DNA from 3 places in the Vibrio tarriae genome. Region 2 is predicted to be linked to each of the others. Evidence: predicted binding sites of a transcription regulator. Region 2 holds the regulator's gene; each other region holds the start of a gene.

Region 1 (6,708 bases), 1.3 Mb from region 2:
TGTTTTCCACGCGCTCGGTGATATTGACCAATACCTGTTTTTTGCCAACTTCACTGATCACGGCTGGGAATTCAGCTCCAAAGCCATCGAATAGCAGCACTTCTTGTCCAGCTTGCATACGCAATACGCGACCGATATGCCCTGCGGCATCTTCACTCAGGGCAACGGTGCCAAGCTGGTGGATCGGTTCTGGATGATAAATTCGAGGGATGCGCATGCGGATAATTCCTAATCATTAAACGAGGTTACCGTCTTCCAACGTAAAGCGGCAACTTCAGTTGGAAGAGGGATATCTGGCCTCTAACATGGATGCAAGTTCAGTAAAATACAAGGGGGCAGGGTGAGATTCTGCCCATCAGTTCGGGCATTGTTCACGCACAAAGCGGTTCGAGTTGCCTTGCACGTTTTCAATCCGTTGGTCACGCACACATTCCCATTCGCTGACCGGATACTGATTGTTCCATGCCTTCATTAATTGGTTTTGCGCCTTGGAAAGTCGCAAACCGTACTGCTCACTCATGTACAGATAAGTGCGCGCAATCGCCCCGCGCGCTCGTTCTGGCGGCATGGCTGTGCGCTCTTTGAAGTTCACTTGCATTTCACATTGGCCATAGGTGACGCCATCGACACCATTCCACTGACTGAAACCGAAGTTGGAGCGATCGCCATTCACTTCGCCAATCGCCGGAGTGAGGTTGTGCAGATCGGCTTCCATTTGATTGAACTCAGGGCTAGTACGAGTGCAGTTTTTACGGCCACCTTGTTGCCAGCATTGCAACTGATGACCAAATTGCCAAGCCGGCACCACATGTTCCCATTCAATCCGCGAAGCGCGATTCTCATTTTTACGCACTTGATAGCCGCAACTCTCCAGATCCGGGATGCCTTTTTTGCCTTGCCAGCGAATCTCGCAGCCGCAGTAAAAAGAGACCGGATGATCACGATAAATCTTCACCGCTTCATTTTTGGCATGACTAAAAGACATGGGGGCGGCAAAGGTGAGCAGAGGTAAGCTAGCAGCAAGCGTGGTAACGAAACGAAAAATCATCATAAAAGACGTAGATAAGTAGGTTTTTTATCAGTTTAACACTCATAAATTGCCTTTGTCGTTGATGCTTTTGTTAGTTTTTGGCGAGAGCAAGGCAAAGCCTACAGAAGTGCCCTCAGCCAATCAAAGGTTAGGCTTGGTAGATCAAGTTTTGTTGGCAGCTTTGACAGCGATAGGTGGCTTCACCACGCAGCACTTTATTGTGGCGACGAATGGTGAGCGGATATTCACGGCACGCACAGCGGTAATGGAAGGTTTTGCCCTGTACTGAAGCGACAGAAAACGTGTGAGTGGTTTTCGGCTCAAGATTAAAGACTTGGCTCATCACTTGTTGCCATTCGACGCCGTGTGGGCGTACTCGGCCATAAAGCTGATACGTAATCAGATGCGCGATTTCGTGTGGGATCACTTGCTGGAGGAAGTCATCGACGTTTTCGGCAAACAGCACGGGATTAAGGCGGATTTCCCACAGCTGCAAATAGGCCTTGCCGGCAGCGCGTCCACGTAAACGGTAATTGAGTTTGGGCAGTTTAAAGGGGCGTTGCAAAGCCTCGCTGGCGGTAGCGATACACTGTTTGATTTTCTGCTCAGCTTGGCAGTGCAGATCAAAACGAACCATTAGCGAATTTCTACCTCTAAAAACCCTATCATCGAACTCATAAAAAAGGCCCTTTCATGAGAAAGGGCCTTGAACTGTATTGCAATCTTCGCCGTTTGTCAGCGATGACTTGAAATCAATGCTTATTTTAGACCAGCGAAGTCACGCAGTAGCGCGGCTTTGTCGGTGGCTTCCCAAGGGAACTCTTCGCGGCCGAAGTGACCGTAAGCAGCAGTTTTCTTGTAGATAGGTTGCAGCAGGTTCAGCATCTCTTGCAGACCGTATGGACGCAGGTCGAAGAACTGACGAACGGCTTCGATGATGATCTCTTGTGATACTTTCTCAGTGCCGAAAGTTTCCACCATGATCGACGTTGGATCCGCGACACCGATGGCGTAAGAGAGTTGGATTTCACAACGATCGGCCATGCCCGCCGCAACGATGTTTTTCGCAACATAACGTGCTGCGTAAGCCGCTGAACGGTCAACCTTGGATGGATCCTTACCTGAGAATGCACCACCACCGTGACGCGCTGCGCCTCCGTAGGTATCAACAATGATCTTACGACCGGTCAGACCACAGTCACCCATTGGACCACCGATAACGAAACGGCCGGTTGGGTTGATGAAGTATTTGGTCTCTTTGCTCAACCATTCTGCTGGCAGAACTGGCTTGATGATCTCTTCCATCACCGCTTCACGCAGATCTGGCGTTGAAATAGAGTCACAGTGCTGAGTAGACAGAACCACGGCATCAATACCCACGATCTTGCCTTGGTCGTACTGGAAGGTCACCTGAGATTTTGCATCTGGACGCAACCATGGCAGCGTGCCGTTTTTACGAACTTCTGCTTGGCGCTGCATCAGACGATGTGCGTAGGTGATTGGTGCTGGCATCAGCACTTCAGTTTCGTTAGTTGCATAACCAAACATGATGCCTTGGTCGCCCGCGCCTTGCTCTTTAGGATCGACTTTATCAACACCTTGGTTGATGTCTGGCGATTGCTTACCGATGGTGTTCAGTACCGCACAAGAGTTGGCATCAAAGCCCATGTCTGAGTGCACGTAACCAATTTCACGAACGGTTTGACGAGTTAACTCTTCGATATCAACCCAAGCGGAAGTAGTGATTTCACCACCCACCATCACCATGCCAGTTTTTACGTAAGTTTCGCAAGCAACGCGAGCTTTAGGATCTTGCTCAAGAATCGCGTCCAACACTGCATCAGAGATCTGGTCTGCAATTTTATCTGGATGGCCTTCTGATACTGATTCTGAAGTAAACAGGTGCTTAATCGCCATGATAGCTCCAATATTTGTGGTTATTCGGTAACGGCATTAAGTGGCGCTACCGATCAATTTCGTACATTTTGTAGGCGTTTCTACATCTAGACGGCTATTCTAGTGTCGGGCGCTCAAATTACAAGCTCTTTTTCTGTTTAGCCCATAACCAAACGTTTGCTTAAAAAAGTCAGCTTTGCCACTACAAAGCGAGAATGTGCTAAAAAGTGTGACAAAATCGGAGCAAAGCACCAGTAAATCGTTTGCAGCAGCAGGGGGGCTTTGCGACAATAGCCGCCACTGATTTTCCGCATCTGTTCATTTCGCTTACTTCCCATTTAGGAGTCGACATGTCTTCTCGCAAACAACTTGCCAATGCTATCCGCGCCCTGAGCATGGACGGCGTTCAAAAAGCTAACTCTGGCCACCCGGGAGCCCCAATGGGCATGGCGGATATCGCCGAAGTGCTGTGGCGTTCACACTTAAACCACAACCCACAAAACCCAAATTGGGCTGACCGCGACCGTTTCGTACTGTCTAACGGCCACGGCTCTATGCTGATTTACTCGCTGCTGCACCTGAGCGGTTACCAGCTGTCGATTGACGATTTGAAAAACTTCCGTCAACTGCACTCAAAAACACCGGGTCACCCAGAGTACGGTTACGCACCGGGCATCGAAACCACCACGGGCCCACTAGGCCAAGGCATCACCAATGCCGTAGGTATGGCGATTGCTGAGAAAGCTCTGGCGGCGCAGTTCAACAAACCGGGTCACGACATCGTTGATCACTTCACTTATGTATTCATGGGTGACGGCTGTTTGATGGAAGGTATCTCGCACGAAGCCTGTTCACTGGCGGGCACACTTGGCCTTGGCAAACTGATTGCATTCTGGGATGACAACGGCATCTCTATCGACGGTCACGTGGAAGGCTGGTTCTCAGACGACACACCAAAACGTTTTGAAGCCTACGGCTGGCATGTGATCCCTGCGGTTGATGGCCACGATGCAGATGCAATTAACGCTGCGATTGAAGCGGCGAAAGCAGAAACCTCTCGCCCAACCCTGATTTGTACCAAAACCATCATCGGTTTCGGCTCACCAAACAAAGCGGGTTCACACGACTGTCACGGTGCGCCTCTGGGCAACGATGAAGTCAAAGCTGCACGTGAATTCTTGGGTTGGGAACACGCTCCATTTGAAATCCCAGCTGACATCTATGCAGCGTGGGATGCAAAACAAGCAGGTGCAAGTAAAGAAGCGGCTTGGGATGAGAAATTCGCGGCTTACGCGAAAGCTTACCCAGCCGAAGCTGCTGAATACAAGCGCCGCGTAGCGGGCGAGCTGCCAGCGAATTGGGAAGCAGCCACCAGCGAGATTATCGCCAATCTGCAAGCCAACCCTGCCAACATCGCATCGCGTAAAGCATCACAAAACGCGTTGGAAGCGTTCGGCAAACTGCTACCAGAATTTATGGGCGGCTCAGCTGACTTGGCGCCTTCTAACCTCACCATGTGGTCTGGCTCAAAGTCTCTTACAGCAGAAGATGCGTCAGGCAACTACATCCACTACGGTGTGCGTGAGTTTGGTATGACCGCCATCATCAACGGTATCGCGCTGCACGGCGGTTTTGTCCCTTACGGTGCAACCTTCCTGATGTTTATGGAATACGCGCGTAATGCGATGCGTATGGCAGCACTGATGAAAGTGCAAAACATCCAAGTGTACACGCACGACTCGATTGGTCTGGGTGAAGATGGCCCAACTCACCAACCGGTTGAGCAAATCGCTTCTCTGCGTATGACACCAAACATGAGCACATGGCGTCCGTGTGACCAAGTAGAGTCAGCGATGGCGTGGAAACTGGCGATTGAGCGTAAAGATGCGCCATCTGCGCTGATTTTCTCGCGTCAAAACCTCGCGCAGCAACCACGCAGTGCTGAGCAAGTCGCGAACATCGCCAAAGGCGGTTACATCCTGAAAGATTGCGCAGGCCAACCTGAACTGATTCTGATTGCGACTGGCTCTGAAGTTGAACTCGCGGTTGCCGCTTACGAGCAACTGAGCGCCGAAGGCAAAGCGGTTCGCGTGGTCTCTATGCCATCGACCGACGCATTTGATAAGCAAGATGCAGCCTACCGTGAAGCCGTTCTGCCAGCCGCTGTGACTAAGCGTATCGCGATTGAAGCGGGCATTGCCGACTTCTGGTACAAGTACGTCGGCTTTGGTGGTCGCATCATCGGTATGACCAGCTTCGGCGAATCCGCACCAGCGGGTGAGCTGTTCAAGCTGTTTGGTTTCACGACTGAAAACGTAGTGAAACAAGCCAAAGAACTGCTGGCGTAATTGAAAGCCATTCTTTGTGAAGCAAAGAAAAATAGACGATAAAAAATCCCGCTGCGGCGGGATTTTTTATTGCCACTCATCAGGCCTTGCTTGGCGAAGCGCATCAATAAATAGGCGCAGCCGAAGTGGGTGACGGCCAAGCGGATAGAAGCAGTTGATTTCTGTTGGCTGTGATTGCCAACCATCGACGCAAGAAATCACACTACCGGGGTGGGCACGTTCAAACCCATTGGCAAACCAAGTCGGGAGTAAACCAATACCGCGACCTTTGGCAATCGCATCGGCTTGCATGGCAAGATTATCGCTTTGTAAACGACTCTCTAGTGCTGGCAGTGAATAACTGCCGAACTCTGGATGGTGCAGTTCAAGCTCCGCGCGCCGACAAGCAATAAAATCAATCCATGGGTGATGAATCAGCTCACGAGGATGGGTCGGTTTATCTCGATGAGCCAAATATTTGGGAGAGGCGTAAGCGGCATAGCGCCAATAGCCTAAGCGTTCTTTGCGATAACCCATGGGGGCGGCGTGTTCAATCCAAATGATCAAATCGGGCTCAAACACCTCATCACTGTGTTGAAACTGGCTGAGTAGACGGATCTTCAATGTCGAATGCTGCTGCATAAACTCATCCAACACTTGGCTGAGCCAGCCGCGGATCAAATTCGGGTGTACCACCAGCGTGAGTTCGCCAGTGACTTGATTGTTCAATTCTTGCAACGCTTCCTGACTTTTATTGGCCAGTTCAAGTAGCTGCTCCGAGTAAACCGCAAACACTTCTCCTGCTTTGGTGAGCGTTAAGCGGTTGCCTTGACGCATCAACAAGCTTTGTCCCAAGTCCTCTTCGAGTTGCGCTAAACGGCGACTCAGGGTGGATTTAGGCTGTTCAAGCGCTTTGGCAGCGGCAGTCAGGCTCTTATGTTGGCAAAGCGCATGGAAAGCTTTTACGGCGCTGAGATCTTGCATAGGTATTTGACCCTTAAAGAATAATTACCACAGACGTTCCATATTTGGACCGAACTATTCCATGTGTCGATCTATCTCCAGTACAGAATATATGAATAATCCGCCCTTGAAATTAAGAATAATTATCATTTAAAGGAGAGGTAAATGTCCAGACACAATCCATCCCCCGTCAGTTTATCTGTGACACTAGGCTTAATGTTTTCGGCTAGCGCTTTTGCTCAAGAAGCGACGAAAGCCGATGAAACCATGGTGGTCACTGCGGCGGGATACGCGCAAGCCATTCAAAATGCGCCAGCCAGTATCAGCGTAATTTCCAGAGAGGATCTGGAGTCTCGCTATTACCGTGATGTGACCGATGCACTAAAAGGTGTTCCGGGCGTAACCGTGACGGGTGGCGGAGATAAGACCGATATCAGCATTCGTGGTATGGGTTCAAGCTACACTTTGATTTTGGTGGATGGTAAACGTCAA
Region 2 (6,708 bases):
GTTTTTTAAGGAACTGAATGAGCAAGATATCGCTCGTTATCACTCAGCAGAAATTCGCACTTTTTTAAGCGGACTCGCCGATGAGCAAAGCCTAAGCGGCGAAGTTAAAAACTTGATAGATACGCTCAACCGACTACAAGATCGTCAAGATGCGCAGTTAGAACTCGCCGCGGATTTCTGCGATCTCTTTTTGAAATCAGACCGTGATTCCGCCCTACCCTATGCCTCCGTCTATACCGATAAAGGTTTACTCAATGGCAAGCCTGCACAGCAAATGCGTGAGTTACTCAACGCACATGGGGTTAAGGTTGAAAAAAATATCAATGAGCCTGAGGATCATCTTGCCATACAGCTCGACTTTTTAGCGCATCTTGCGATCAGCGCTAACCAAATTGAGCACAGAGCACAACTGAGTTCAGCGCTACAAGCTCAGTCCGACTTCATAAGCCAACACTTACTCACTTGGCTGCCTGCCTTTGTTGAACGTTGCACTCAATTTGATGCATTCGGATTGTACTCAGCCGCCGCTCGTTTAGCGTTAGTCTTTATTAAGCAAGATCAACGCTGTATTGATGAGCTGGTTCACGACATCCATTAGTCAATACGGTTGCAGCTTAAAGTAGAATGAGGATAGACGAATTAATTGTGAAATGGCTTATAGTTTGATGAATGAATTTCGTTGCGACGGAGAGATTTGCAGTCTAAAATCCACCCGCAAACGATAAAAACGAATAAAAATGTAAACCGCTGTTTTTTAGCGGTTTTTGTTTTTTATTACTTTAGGTTTATTACTTTAGGCATAGTGATTGAAGCGCTTTACGTACGGCATAGTGTTGGACATGTGCTCGCACAGAGTGTGAAGATTCGCTCAGTCTCGCCTTACTTCTGCTGATTAAATCCACCGATGTTATTCGCTGGCAGCAGTCATCGACAGGAACACTCTATGGCTACGATTAAAGATGTGGCGCGCCTTGCGGGCGTGTCAACCACCACCGTTTCTCACGTTATCAATAAAACTCGTTTTGTGGCAGAAACCACCCAAGAGAAAGTGATGGAAGCCGTTAAGCAACTGAACTACGCGCCAAGTGCCGTAGCACGCAGCTTAAAGTGCAATACCACTCGCACGATTGGTATGTTAGTGACGCAATCTACTAACCTGTTTTTCTCGGAAGTTATCGACGGTGTGGAAAGCTACTGTTACCGTCAAGGCTATACGCTGATCCTATGTAACACAGGCGGCATCTATGAAAAGCAACGCGATTATATCCGCATGCTGGCCGAAAAACGGGTTGATGGCATTTTGGTGATGTGCTCAGACCTAACCCAAGAACTGCAAGATATGTTGGATGCGCACAAAGATATTCCAAAAGTGGTTATGGATTGGGGTCCAGAAACGTCGCACGCCGATAAAATCATCGATAACTCAGAAGAAGGCGGCTACCTCGCGACCAAATATCTCACTGACCGCGGTCACACTGAGATTGCATGTTTGAGTGGTCACTTCGTCAAAGCCGCATGCCAAGAGCGCATTCAAGGTTTCCGCCGCGCAATGGCGGAAGCTAATTTGACCGTCAATGAAGATTGGATCTTGGAAGGTAACTTTGAGTGTGATACTGCCGTTTTAGCGGCGGATAAAATCATTGCGATGGACAAGCGCCCCACGGCGGTATTCTGTTTCAACGATACGATGGCATTAGGTCTGATGAGCCGTTTGCAACAGAAAGGCATACGTATTCCAGAAGATATGTCTGTCATCGGTTACGATAATATCGAGTTAGCAGAATACTTCTCTCCACCACTGACCACAGTGCACCAACCCAAGCGTCGTGTGGGCAAGAACGCGTTTGAAATTTTGTTAGAGCGCATTAAAGATAAAGAACATGATCGCCGTATTTTCGAAATGCACCCAGAGATCGTAGAGCGCGATACGGTGAAAGACTTGACAAAATCCTAACTTTCTTGACAATTCATAACGCCTATATTTGAAACCCTGTCACATAAATATGACAAAACATATGTAGAGCGAGTATCATTAATAGCGCTTATTCTCACAATTGAAATATCAGTATGTGAGGATGAGCCAAGAATGATTAATTTTTATCAGGAAAAATGTCACGCACAGGGCAAACCATTCGAAAGAGTGGGACGCAAAGCCTCCGGCCTAAACCAGAAGACGTGGTAGGTAGCGGGGTTACCGATGGCAAAATGCATACACTATGTTGACTCATCATTGACATGGCCGATGCATGTATTTGCTAATTTTCTCGGACCTGACTTGGTGGCGTATGTAACAATACTCCGAGACTAACAGCATGGATAAACCAGTATTAAAAGATTCAATGCGGCTCTTTGAGCAGCTAGGACGTGTTAAATCTCGTTCAATGTTTGGTGGCTTTGGTATTTTCGTCGACGAAACTATGTTTGCGCTTGTGGTTAACGATACGCTGCACATCCGTGCAGATGACGCCACAATCGAAAAGTATAAACAGCAAGGTTATGAACCTTATGTTTACAAAAAACGTGGCTTCCCCGTTGTAACTAAGTACTACGCTCTACCTGAAGATTGTTGGAGTCACCCAGACTCTATCCTTAATGAAGCGCGTGCAGCACTGGAGGTCGCTAAGGCCGAACGTGAAACTCAAGCACAAGCGAAACCTGATCGTTTGAAAGATCTTCCTAACTTGCGTTTAGCAACAGAAAGAATGCTCAAAAAAGCAGGTATCGAAACCGTCGAGTCTCTTCAGACTCTTGGTTCTGTCGAAGCTTATAAAGCGGTTCAACGAACCCACACGGCAGAAGTGAGTTTAGAGCTGTTATGGGCTCTAGAAGGCGCAATCGAAGGTAAACATTGGTCGGTGATCCCACAAAATCGTCGTGATGAGCTATTAAGGCATCTCTGAGTTTCATTTTGAGTTCATCAACGCCTGTAATCATCCTGTGTTTTTACACACCCTATATTTCATAACGCGTCCAAAGTGGCGCGTTATTTTTTTGAAAGAAAAACGGCCTTTGACCTGTCTTTACTTTTAGGCTCTCTATGTATCTCCAGTAAATTCAGTTACAGACGATATACTTGAGTAATGAGCGATACTCTCATGACTTGGAGTGACAAGTCGGCGGTCACTGTGTGCACCCACATCAAACCAGAGACACTCTATGATTGGGTGAAGAAACGTAGCCCACACTGCTGAAGAGCCAAGTAAAACGGGCAATATCACGCCCCACAAACCATAAAGTAATGACTAGGTACTCGAATGTATAAAAAACTCATCATCGCCATTGTTTTGATTGCCATCGCCGCGCTCTTGGTGACGCAGTTTAGCCAATACCTAACACTAGATGTCGCGAAAGCCAAACAAGCCGAATTAGCGAATTATATTGATGCCCATTTGCTGCAAGCCGCACTGATCTATTTTGTGGTGTATGTTCTCCTAACCGCATTTTCAATCCCCGGCGCAACGGTCGTGACTTTATTGGGAGCGGCCCTATTTGGCTTTTGGTTGAGCTTACTGCTGGCTTCTTTTGCCAGTACTATTGGTGCCACTCTCGCCTTTCTCAGTAGCCGCTTCTTATTGCGAGATTGGGTGCAAGCTAAATTCGCTGATAAATTGCAGACCATCAATCAAGGTATTGAACGAGATGGCGCGTTTTATTTACTCTCTCTGCGACTGATCCCGATTTTTCCATTTTTCCTGATTAACTTAGTGATGGGGCTAACGCCTATCTCCACTTGGCGTTACTACTGGGTCAGCCAACTTGGTATGCTGCCGGGTACAGCGGTGTATCTCAATGCTGGTACTCAACTGGCGGAAATCTCAAGCTTAGGCGAAATTGTGTCGCTCCCTGTGCTCGCTTCATTCGTTTTGTTAGGCGTATTTCCGATAGTGGTGAAATGGCTCATGGGCAAAGTTCAGCAGCGTGCCACTCAATCGACGGTGAAGTAAGTCACTCTTGGTAAAAATAAGCTGGGAAGGACAATGAAAATCTACACGGCCACTCATCCGCTTGAAGCGCACATGCTGATGCAGCTTTTGCATCAGCAAGGGATAGCGTGTGAGTTGCGTGGAGAAATGCTGTTTGCGCTGCGCGGCGAGATCCCGATGGATTCCAGCAGCGCCCCTTCACTTTGGTTACAGAAACCGGAGCAACAAACCGCAGCGCAGCAAATCATCCGTGAATTTCTCAATCCCCCACCCGCCGAATGCTGGCAGTGTCCAGAGTGTGGGGAACATCATGAAGGGCAATTTTCCGCCTGCTGGCAGTGTGGTTTTAGCCAAACTGCTCAGTGAGGGATTAGCGGATTTGGCGCTGGATAAACTCGATAGAACGCTGATTAAATAGCTCAGGCTGCTCGACATTACATACATGACCGCAGTTTGGGATTTCATACAGCTCACTTTGTGCGTGGAGCGCCACCATCTCTTTCACCGGATGGATGAACATGTAATCCTTCTCTCCCATCAAATATAAGGTTGGGATCGGCAATTCGCGGTCGCGGAAATAACGCATCAGCGGATTCACCTCAGCGGTTAACGTAAACCAACGTTTAAATTCTTTCTGACAGAGCTTTTGCGCTTCACGAATAAACAGATGGCGAGACTCTTTTTGACTACGCTGCGGCATCACTATGTAAGCAAATAAGCGATACAGCCACATGTACGGGATGAGGTGCTTACTCAAATGTCCTAGCTTAACCAACACTTGCGAACGCGCATTAAGCCGTGTGACCGCGCCACCAAGCACCATAGAATTGACCCGATGCGTGGCAAGCTCAGCAAGGTTACGGACTATGATGGTACCCAGCGACATGCCCACAAAATGCGCCGACTGGATTTTCAAGTGATCAAGCACTTTGAGCACATCCAGCGTCACGGTCTTAAACGTATAGCGATTGGCAATCCAGTCTCTGAGTAACTGATTGGATTTCCCATGGCCGCGCAAATCAATCAGCAATAAATTGAAATGCTGCCGATACGCTTTGATCTGCTTGAACCATATGGATGAGCTGCCCCCCGCACCATGAACGAACACCACCCACTCCTGACTTGTCGGGTGAAGATAAGTTTTGTGAAACAGCACTTTTTCGGCAATGGCAGTCATAGGGGAAGACATTGAAACCTCTTAATTACGCAGGCCAAGACTACCATAATCTTAGTCAAGAGAATCCCCCCAGTTGTAAGAAACTGTTGAGTGAAACAGAAAAAAGGCACCTTGCGGTGCCTGAGAGATGATTCATAGACCCAAACGACTTGGAGTGGCAGCCAACACTGCTGCCGCTTCAAATCGGACGGTGATATCGTTAGCCAAATCGCGCGAGTCGATACATCTTCATATACTCTTGGGCAGACTCTTCCCAACTGAAGTTTTGCTGCATGGCACGTTGTTGCACTTTCAGCATCTCTTCTGGCTGCTGCAGATAAAACAAGAGTGCCCGCTGCATAGTGATCAATAGAGCTTCTGGCGTGGGCTCTTGGTAACCAAAGCCTGTCGCGCGCTCCGGGAATTTATCGTAATCGTTCACCGTATCTTTCAAGCCACCCACTTCACGAACAATAGGCAGAGTGCCGTAAGCCATGCTGTAAATCTGATTGAGCCCACAGGCTTCAAATTCAGAAGGCATTAAGAAGAAATCCGATCCCGCTTCAACCCAGTGCGCTAAACGCTCACTGTAGGTCTCGACAAACGCAAACTTGGCCCGATGATAATGAGCGATCTTATTCAGCCGCGCAGCGACTTCCGGCTCACCAGTACCAACAATGACCACTTGAACGTTATTTCGCAGGAACTGCTCTAAAATCGGCAACAGGTAATGAAAGCCTTTCTGATGCGTTAAACGGCAAACCATACCAAACAGAGGTACATCGGTAACCGGCAGGTGTAACTCTTCCTGCAGCGCAGTTTTACAGAGCGCTTTCCCCTTGCGCATCGAATCTGGCTCATCGCTGTAGGTTGCTGGCAGATAGTGGTCGGTTCTTGGATTCCACTCGCTGTAATCACAACCGTTGACGATACCGTGTAAATCGCGCGCTCGGCGCACAAAATCATCCACAAGCCCGTGAGCCCCAAGAGGCGTTAAAAGCTCAGCCGCATAATTAGGACTCACCGCATTCACTTTATCCGCAAAAGCGATCCCCGCCCTCAGCATGCTCACATGATCGTGACCGTATTGCAGAAATTCCATACCCGATAAATTGAGCTCAGGAATGACTTCTAACTGATGGTAGGAAAAGATCCCTTTAAAAATCGCGTTATGCACCGTCAGCACACTTTTGACTTGCTCAAAAAAGCTGTCATAGCGATAACGGGTTTTCAGCAAAAAAGGCACCAAACTCGTGTGCCAATCATTCGCATGAATGATGTCAGGCTGAATACCGAGTTTCGGCAGTACGTCCAAACACGCTGCAGAGAAAAAACCAAACCGTTCACCATTATCGGCATAGGCTTGATTATTCTCAGCATACAGCGCCGGGCGGTCAAAATAAGCAGGGCAATCAATCAGATAGATTGGCACACCGTCTAGCTCGCATTTTAAAACACGATACTGAGTGTGCGGCCAGTGTGTCAGCTCTGTTTCCAGTACTAACTCTGCATCTTCCTTTCCCGGTACTGAACGATAAGCAGGCAGCGCAATAGCTACCTGCTGATGCAACGCTTTCAACGCTTGTGGCAGCGCTTTTGCCACATCGGCCAGGCCACCACTTTTTACCA
Region 3 (6,708 bases), 580 kb from region 2:
TTGCTTGTCCAGTACCCGCACCACTTCACCACGGGCGAACTGACCTTGCACTCGCACCACACCTTTGGCGAGCAAGCTGCTGCCCTTGGTTTGCACCGCTTTCACTGCGCCATCGTCAATCACGATATCGCCTGATGCCGCTGGGCCAGCCAAAATCCAGCGTTTGCGGTTTTCTAACGCTTCTTCCAAAGCTAAGAAGCGCGTGCCTTGTGGCTCATCACTTAAGGAGTCAAAAATCACATTGGGCGCACGACCTGCCGCAATGATGACTTCAATACCAGCACGACGAGCAATGTCCGCCGCTTGCAGCTTGGTGGCCATGCCGCCCGTACCGAGTGTAGTGCCACTGCCACCAGCAATTTTGCGCAGTGTGTCATCAATGGTGGTCACTTCTTTGATCAGTTGGGCATTAGGATCTTTACGCGGGTCGGCGGTGAACAAGCCTTTTTGATCGGTCAACAGCAGCAGCTTATCCGCGCCACACAAAATACCGACCAGCGCCGATAAGTTATCGTTGTCACCGACTTTGATTTCATTGGTCGCTACCGCATCGTTTTCGTTGACCACAGGCACAATGCCGTTTTCAACTAACGCATTGATGGTGTCACGCGCATTAAGGAAACGCTCACGGTCATCAAGATCAGCACGGGTGAGCAGCATTTGACCAATTTTGATACCGTAAATCGCAAACAGCGATTCCCATACTTGAATCAAACGACTTTGCCCAACCGCCGCCAGCAGCTGCTTGCTGGAGATCGCGTTGGGCAGCGCAGGGTAACCTAAGTGCTCACGGCCTGCCGCAATGGCACCCGAGGTCACGATCACTACCGAGTGACCTTGTTTTTTGAGTTCAGCACACTGGCGTGCCAGCTCAACCATATGAGCTCGATCCAGCGCGAGAGTACCACCGGTCAGAACACTGGTTCCCAGCTTCACAACAACCGTTTGTGGAGCCTTTACGCTTCGTTGATTTGTAGTCATGATTGCTTCTGTCGAGAAAAACTTTAAGAGACGATGTTTTAGCAATCCACACTGCAATGCACAAGCAGAAAAAGGTGCAAAAGCACCTTTTTCTTCGGGTTATCGATTGAACAGGGTTAATTAGGCAAAATCCGCAGACTCGCTAGCAACACTCACGGTAATTTCGAAACGTTCGCGTAACGTTTTGACTAACTTTTTGTGAAATTCAACCTGAGTGTGATTAACTTCAGTTTGTGCCGCTTCAGGGATCGCTTCCGCAACCCAATCTCCCGCAAGCGTATAGCGACCGATATGGTAGCAAGCTGACATTTCTTGCTCATTTTGCGTCAACTCCATCCACCAACCCCAAAATTCACGCTTCTCAGGGGACTTTTTATCGTTAACACAAAAAGCGAGACAATCAAATAGGTAGAATCGCTCACTACACTGCCCTTCACGTAAATAAGGGCCAATGGCTTTCAGGGTCGAGAGCAGGCGGTAGTGGGTAGGTTTTTTGGTCATCTCTGACATAGTTCATCTCCATAAGCAGCAATAAGCATCTTTTCATGTTGTTATTGGGCGAATAATTTACGCCTCTTAATACTTACTCTTGATGACTTTTATGGAAATGTCACTTGCAAAGTTCATCTTCTAACCAGTTTATTGCCAAATCGAGGGATTGCTCATATCCCTGTGAAATGGTTTTACTTTTTACTTTCTTTGCTTGCCCACCTTGACTAAAGAGTGCCACGAGTTGGTTGTCTGAATAAGGTGATACCGGATCCCCTTCCAATCCCAGTGCTAAAATCGGCGTTTTGGTTCTGCGGCCAGACATAAAACCTTGTACTTTCAGTGACCACGCCATCAGTTGCCCAGCTAAACTGCGTACATCCACCACATTTTTGCCTAAGCGTGATGCCAGAACATCAAGATACATTTTGGGCATGGCGGCCAATTTATTCGGAGATGTGAAAATATCGTGGATTGGAGCACCCAACGCGACACACGCTTTGACTTTGTCAGACTCTAAAAATGCAAGGCGCGCCATTGCATTGCCGCCAAATCGGAAACCAATCAGCCCGATACGGAAATGATCCACCCAAGGCAGATCCGCCAATTGATTCAATACAGCCTGATGTAAACAGGATGAATCCTCTGTCAGTGGCCATTGTGAACTGGCACCCAGCGATGGCATATCAATCGTGAGCATGGCAATATCTCGCTTCGATAAATAATCACGAAACAGACGCCACATATCGGTTTGCAGACTATCCAAACCAGCACTGACTAACACCACAGGCTTAGGTGAGTCGGTATTGCACAGGTGTAAATAACCCGCGATTTTTTTGTTTTGGTAGGAAAACTCTAAACGCTTAACCACAAATCCCGTAAGCTTAGCCCCCTCTTGATAGGCATTGTTCGCCAGAACTTGTGCTTGGAGAGCCAAGTTATCGTTTTTGAGATGAGGGTAACCTGCGATGCTATAGCAAAGTGCAGCGGTGAACATTTCGTCAGCGGCATCTTCCCCTTGTTGCTCTGCGGCTTGCTTTTGATGCTGCATGCCAACGCGCGTCCATTCGTAGGTCCAGTTACCACTGCGATATCCCATCACAGTATCAAGCCACTCATCGTGAGTGCGCGAATGCTTAGAAGAGGCAATCCGCGCGAGGATCTCTTCCTGCTCAACCGGATCAACGCCCTGCCAAATCCACTGCAAACGGCGCAAATTACGGTACCAAGCTTGGGATGATTGTTCTCGGCGAGTGTCTAACAGCTCTAAACTGCTTGGCATATATTGGGTAAGCGAAGATGTCTCTTTAGCTTGTTTGTGATTTTGAAACAGGGTCTCAGACAGGTTTTTGCTGCTCGCTTCTGACATGACAAGTCTCTTTACTGGCGTTGCGCTAAGTTGGGCTAACAGTAGTAAAAAAAAATGACCCTTGAAAGGGTCATTTTCAAATTCTCGGCAAAAAGACTATTTTTGCTTGCGATTAACTGGCTCAACATAAGACAGCACCATGTCCCATGGTTGCTCGATCCAAGTGTCTTGTGGAATATCAACCACGTACTCGTCAACCAAGTCTTTACCCGCAGGTTTAGCACAGACAGTCACAAATTTCGCTTTCGGATACATTTCACGGATTTTACGTGCGGTATCGCCGCTATCGACCAGATCATCAATGATCAGGAAACCTTCTCCGTCATGCTCTGGTGCTTTAAGAACAGTCATATCACGCTGGTGATCATGGTCATAGCTAGAGATACACACCGTATCCACATAGCGAATGCCCAACTCACGAGCGAGAATAGCAGCAGGAACTAAGCCACCACGGCTGACACCCAAGATACCTTTCCATTGTTCTGCAGGCATTTGACGCTGTGCAAGTTCACGGCAGTAATGTTGCATATTGTCCCAGGTGATAACGAATTTTTTGCTCATGTGATAAACCTAAATTGAATTTTTATAATGTCTTCTCTTACGCCGCCAAAATGTATTTGATGACAAAAATGGCCGCCATAACCCATACACTGAGAGAGACGCTGCGTCCTTTACCACTGAAAAGTTTGATTGCGGCATAAGCAATAAAACCGAGTGAGATACCTTCCGCAATCGAGAATGTCAGAGGCATCATCAAACAGGTAACAACAGTGGGTGCCGCTTCAGTCAGATCACGCCAATCAATGCTCACTAACCCCGACATCATCAGAATAGCCACATAGAAAAGTGCACCGGCCGTCGCATAAGCTGGGATCATACCCGCTAGTGGCGAGAAGAATAATGCAAGAAGGAACAAAATGCCAACCACCACAGCAGTTAAACCAGTACGGCCACCAACAGCAACACCGGAGACACTTTCAATATAAGAAGTGGTGTTTGAAGTACCGAGCAGAGCGCCGACAGACGTTGCCGTCGAATCCGCCAACAGGGCACGATTCAGGCGTGGAATTTTGCCATCTTTTTCGATCAATCCCGCTTTGGTTGCAACGCCAACCAAGGTACCCGCAGTGTCAAATAGGTCAACAAACAAGAACGCAAACACCACAGAAATCATGCCGATCTCAAAGACAGCAGAGAAATCGAGTTGCATGAAGGTCGGCGCGATACTCGGAGGCGTAGACATAATGCCGCCCCATTGCACATCACCAAATACGAGACCGAGAGCTGTCACCGCTAAAATAGCGATCATCACCGCGCCTTTGACGCCGCGATAGACTAAACCAATAGTCAGGAAGAAGCCCACCGCTGCCAACACCGCATGCAGCGAGGTGATTGCGCCTAAAGAAACCAGCGTAGCCGGATTATCAACCACAATGCCTGCATTTTTTAATGCGATGAAAGCCAAGAATAGACCAATACCCGCCGAGATACCGGTGCGTAAAGAATGTGGAATTGAGTTGATGATCCACTCACGGATTTTGAACAAGCTGAGTAGAATAAACAGCACGCCCGAGCAGAACACCGCGGCCAGAGCGACTTGCCAAGTGTGTCCCATACCCAGAACCACACCATAAGTGAAGAAGGCGTTAAGCCCCATACCTGGCGCTTGAGCGATAGGATAATTGGCAATAAAACCCATAATGAAACAGCCAATCGCGGCCGCCAAACAGGTCGCCACGAAAACCGCACCGCGATCCATTCCCGCATCCGACAAAATGGCTGGGTTAACAAAAATAATGTAAGCCATGGTCAGGAAAGTCGTGACCCCAGCGAGGATCTCAGTGCGCACGTTAGTGCCGTATTCACTGAGTTTAAAAAGCTTTTCCAGCATGTTCGAATCCTTTAGTGGTAAAAAAGTAAACGGTTGCGTAAACGATTGGCGGCGATTATAGAGTTATCAAAAAACAAATTCCAGACACAATTCTGACTGTAAGCGGGTTTTCTAACCAAAAAGGGAATCTGTCGATGAGAAGATAAGTCAATTGCTCAATGCCAACAGAATGTTGCGATCAAGTTCGAATAGGGAAGATTTTTTGAGGATAAAAAAACGCCACCTCAAGTGAGATGGCGGTGAATCATATCGACCAAATTTGGTCGTCAATAAATTCCAATTTAGGGGTGAACAAAACTTGTTCGAGACGCAAAAGTTGCGTATCAGTAGCCGAAGCTACGGGGGTATGCAAAGTTACCGGTGTACACAGAGTGTTGGTTCCAGAACATTACAGACGATAAACCTTTATTCATAACTATCACCATTAAAATCAAAACTGTTTACTTGATTTCTCGGTTCCATGGAGGCGATAAATCGGACTCATCCTTTGAGCGTTTTCTCTTCGCTAGCGAAGTTGTACACAAATATACCACCAAGAAATTAAATTACAACACTTAAGGTGATTAAAATCACAAAAATCATTTAAATTGATCTTTGTCAGCATTTTTTAGTAATTTAATTACAACTTTATTAAGAAAAATTACAGTTAAAGTGCATGAAGATGCATTTGCCTACCTCAGTCACGTTACGTCTTCTTATTATTCCTGACGCTAGCCGATGATCAAAACCCGTTTTCCTGCCACTTTTGACCTACACCCTGCCCCTGCACAGTGATATGCTGTGCAACGAAAGTACCTACCTGTTACAGGCTAATTCTCTGCCACGACCCAGCTCTGGAGAGAGGATACACGGGAAAAATTACAGTAAGGAGTCATCTGTGTCTGAGTTCCAAACCGAAATCAGTAAGTTATCGTCAAATCCAATTTGGCCATTTTTCGCCACTATCTGTTCCATCCCACACCCTTCAAAACATGAAGAGGCATTAGCTCAATACATTATCAACTGGGCTAAAGAACAAGGGTTGGCCGTTCGTCGTGATGAGACTGGTAACGTCTTTATTAAAAAGCCAGCGACACCGGGCATGGAAAATCGTAAAGGTGTGGTACTTCAAGCGCACATTGATATGGTGCCGCAAAAAAATGAAGACACAGCGCATGATTTCACCAAAGATCCGATCCTGCCTTATATTGATGGTGAATGGGTTACCGCTCAGGGCACTACGCTTGGCGCGGATAATGGTATCGGCATGGCTTCTTGCCTAGCAGTACTGGCTTCTAAAGAGATCCAACATGGTCCAATTGAAGTTCTACTGACTATTGATGAAGAAGCAGGCATGACCGGCGCTTTTGGCCTCAAAGAAGGTTGGCTGGAGGGCGACATTCTGCTCAATACCGACTCTGAGCAAGAAGGTGAAGTCTATATGGGCTGCGCGGGAGGCGTGAACGCCGAGTTCACTTTCTCCATTGAGCGTGAAGCGATCCCTGCTGGTTATGTTGGTCGCCAACTGATCTTAAAGGGTTTGAAAGGCGGTCACTCGGGTTGTGATATTCACACTGGCCGTGGTAACGCTAACAAGCTGATGGCGCGCTTTCTTGCAGGCCATGCGAAAGAATTAGATCTGCGCTTAGTCGAATTCCGTGGCGGTAGTCTACGTAATGCGATCCCGCGTGAAGCTTTTGTCACCGTCGCCTTGCCAGAACAGCACGTAGCCAAATTAGAAACCCTATTCCACCGCTACACTGAGCTACTCAAAGCCGAGCTGGGTAAAGTTGAAACTCACTTGGTGACTTTCCTTGAAGCCAAAGAACTGCAAAGTGAAGTGCTGACCGCGCACACTCAACAACGTTTTGTTGCCGCTCTGAACACGTGTCCAAACGGTGTGATCCGCATGAGTGATGATATTGCAGGTGTTGTAGAAACCTCACTCAACGTGGGAGTGATCACTACAGAAGCAAACAAAATCAAAGTGCTGTGCTTG

What was found. The regulator PurR, encoded in region 2, represses purine synthesis genes. The targets are predictions, from matches to a motif close to TNANGNAAACGTTTNCNTNA.
Region 1: the regulator PurR is predicted to act here: its motif matches at 3,092-3,111, upstream of metK (methionine adenosyltransferase).
Region 3: the regulator PurR is predicted to act here: its motif matches at 4,752-4,771, upstream of CEQ48_RS07580 (NCS2 family permease).

Annotation. Positions count from the first base shown of each region.
Region 1 covers NZ_CP022353.1:2,351,765-2,358,472, reverse strand. Annotated here, with positions in the region: gene rsmE (16S rRNA (uracil(1498)-N(3))-methyltransferase) at 1-217, opposite strand, end outside; gene xds (extracellular deoxyribonuclease Dns) at 356-1,051, opposite strand; gene CEQ48_RS16455 (SprT family zinc-dependent metalloprotease) at 1,179-1,667, opposite strand; gene metK (methionine adenosyltransferase) at 1,790-2,947, opposite strand; gene tkt (transketolase) at 3,277-5,274, shown strand; gene CEQ48_RS16440 (LysR family transcriptional regulator) at 5,341-6,237, opposite strand; gene CEQ48_RS16435 (ligand-gated channel protein) at 6,382-6,708, shown strand, end outside.
Region 2 covers NZ_CP022353.1:1,027,252-1,033,959, reverse strand. Annotated here, with positions in the region: gene torD (molecular chaperone TorD) at 1-598, shown strand, start outside; gene purR (HTH-type transcriptional repressor PurR) at 944-1,954, shown strand; cyclic di-GMP riboswitch class I at 2,113-2,199, shown strand; gene CEQ48_RS10440 (TfoX/Sxy family DNA transformation protein) at 2,313-2,900, shown strand; gene CEQ48_RS10430 (TVP38/TMEM64 family protein) at 3,255-3,944, shown strand; gene CEQ48_RS10425 (putative signal transducing protein) at 3,978-4,289, shown strand; gene CEQ48_RS10420 (alpha/beta fold hydrolase) at 4,294-5,112, opposite strand; gene glgA (glycogen synthase GlgA) at 5,300-6,708, opposite strand, start outside.
Region 3 covers NZ_CP022353.1:451,202-457,909, reverse strand. Annotated here, with positions in the region: gene proB (glutamate 5-kinase) at 1-981, opposite strand, end outside; gene crl (sigma factor-binding protein Crl) at 1,102-1,491, opposite strand; gene frsA (esterase FrsA) at 1,592-2,839, opposite strand; gene gpt (xanthine phosphoribosyltransferase) at 2,936-3,400, opposite strand; gene CEQ48_RS07580 (NCS2 family permease) at 3,438-4,730, opposite strand; gene vcdP (small protein VcdP) at 5,054-5,119, opposite strand; gene CEQ48_RS07575 (aminoacyl-histidine dipeptidase) at 5,608-6,708, shown strand, end outside.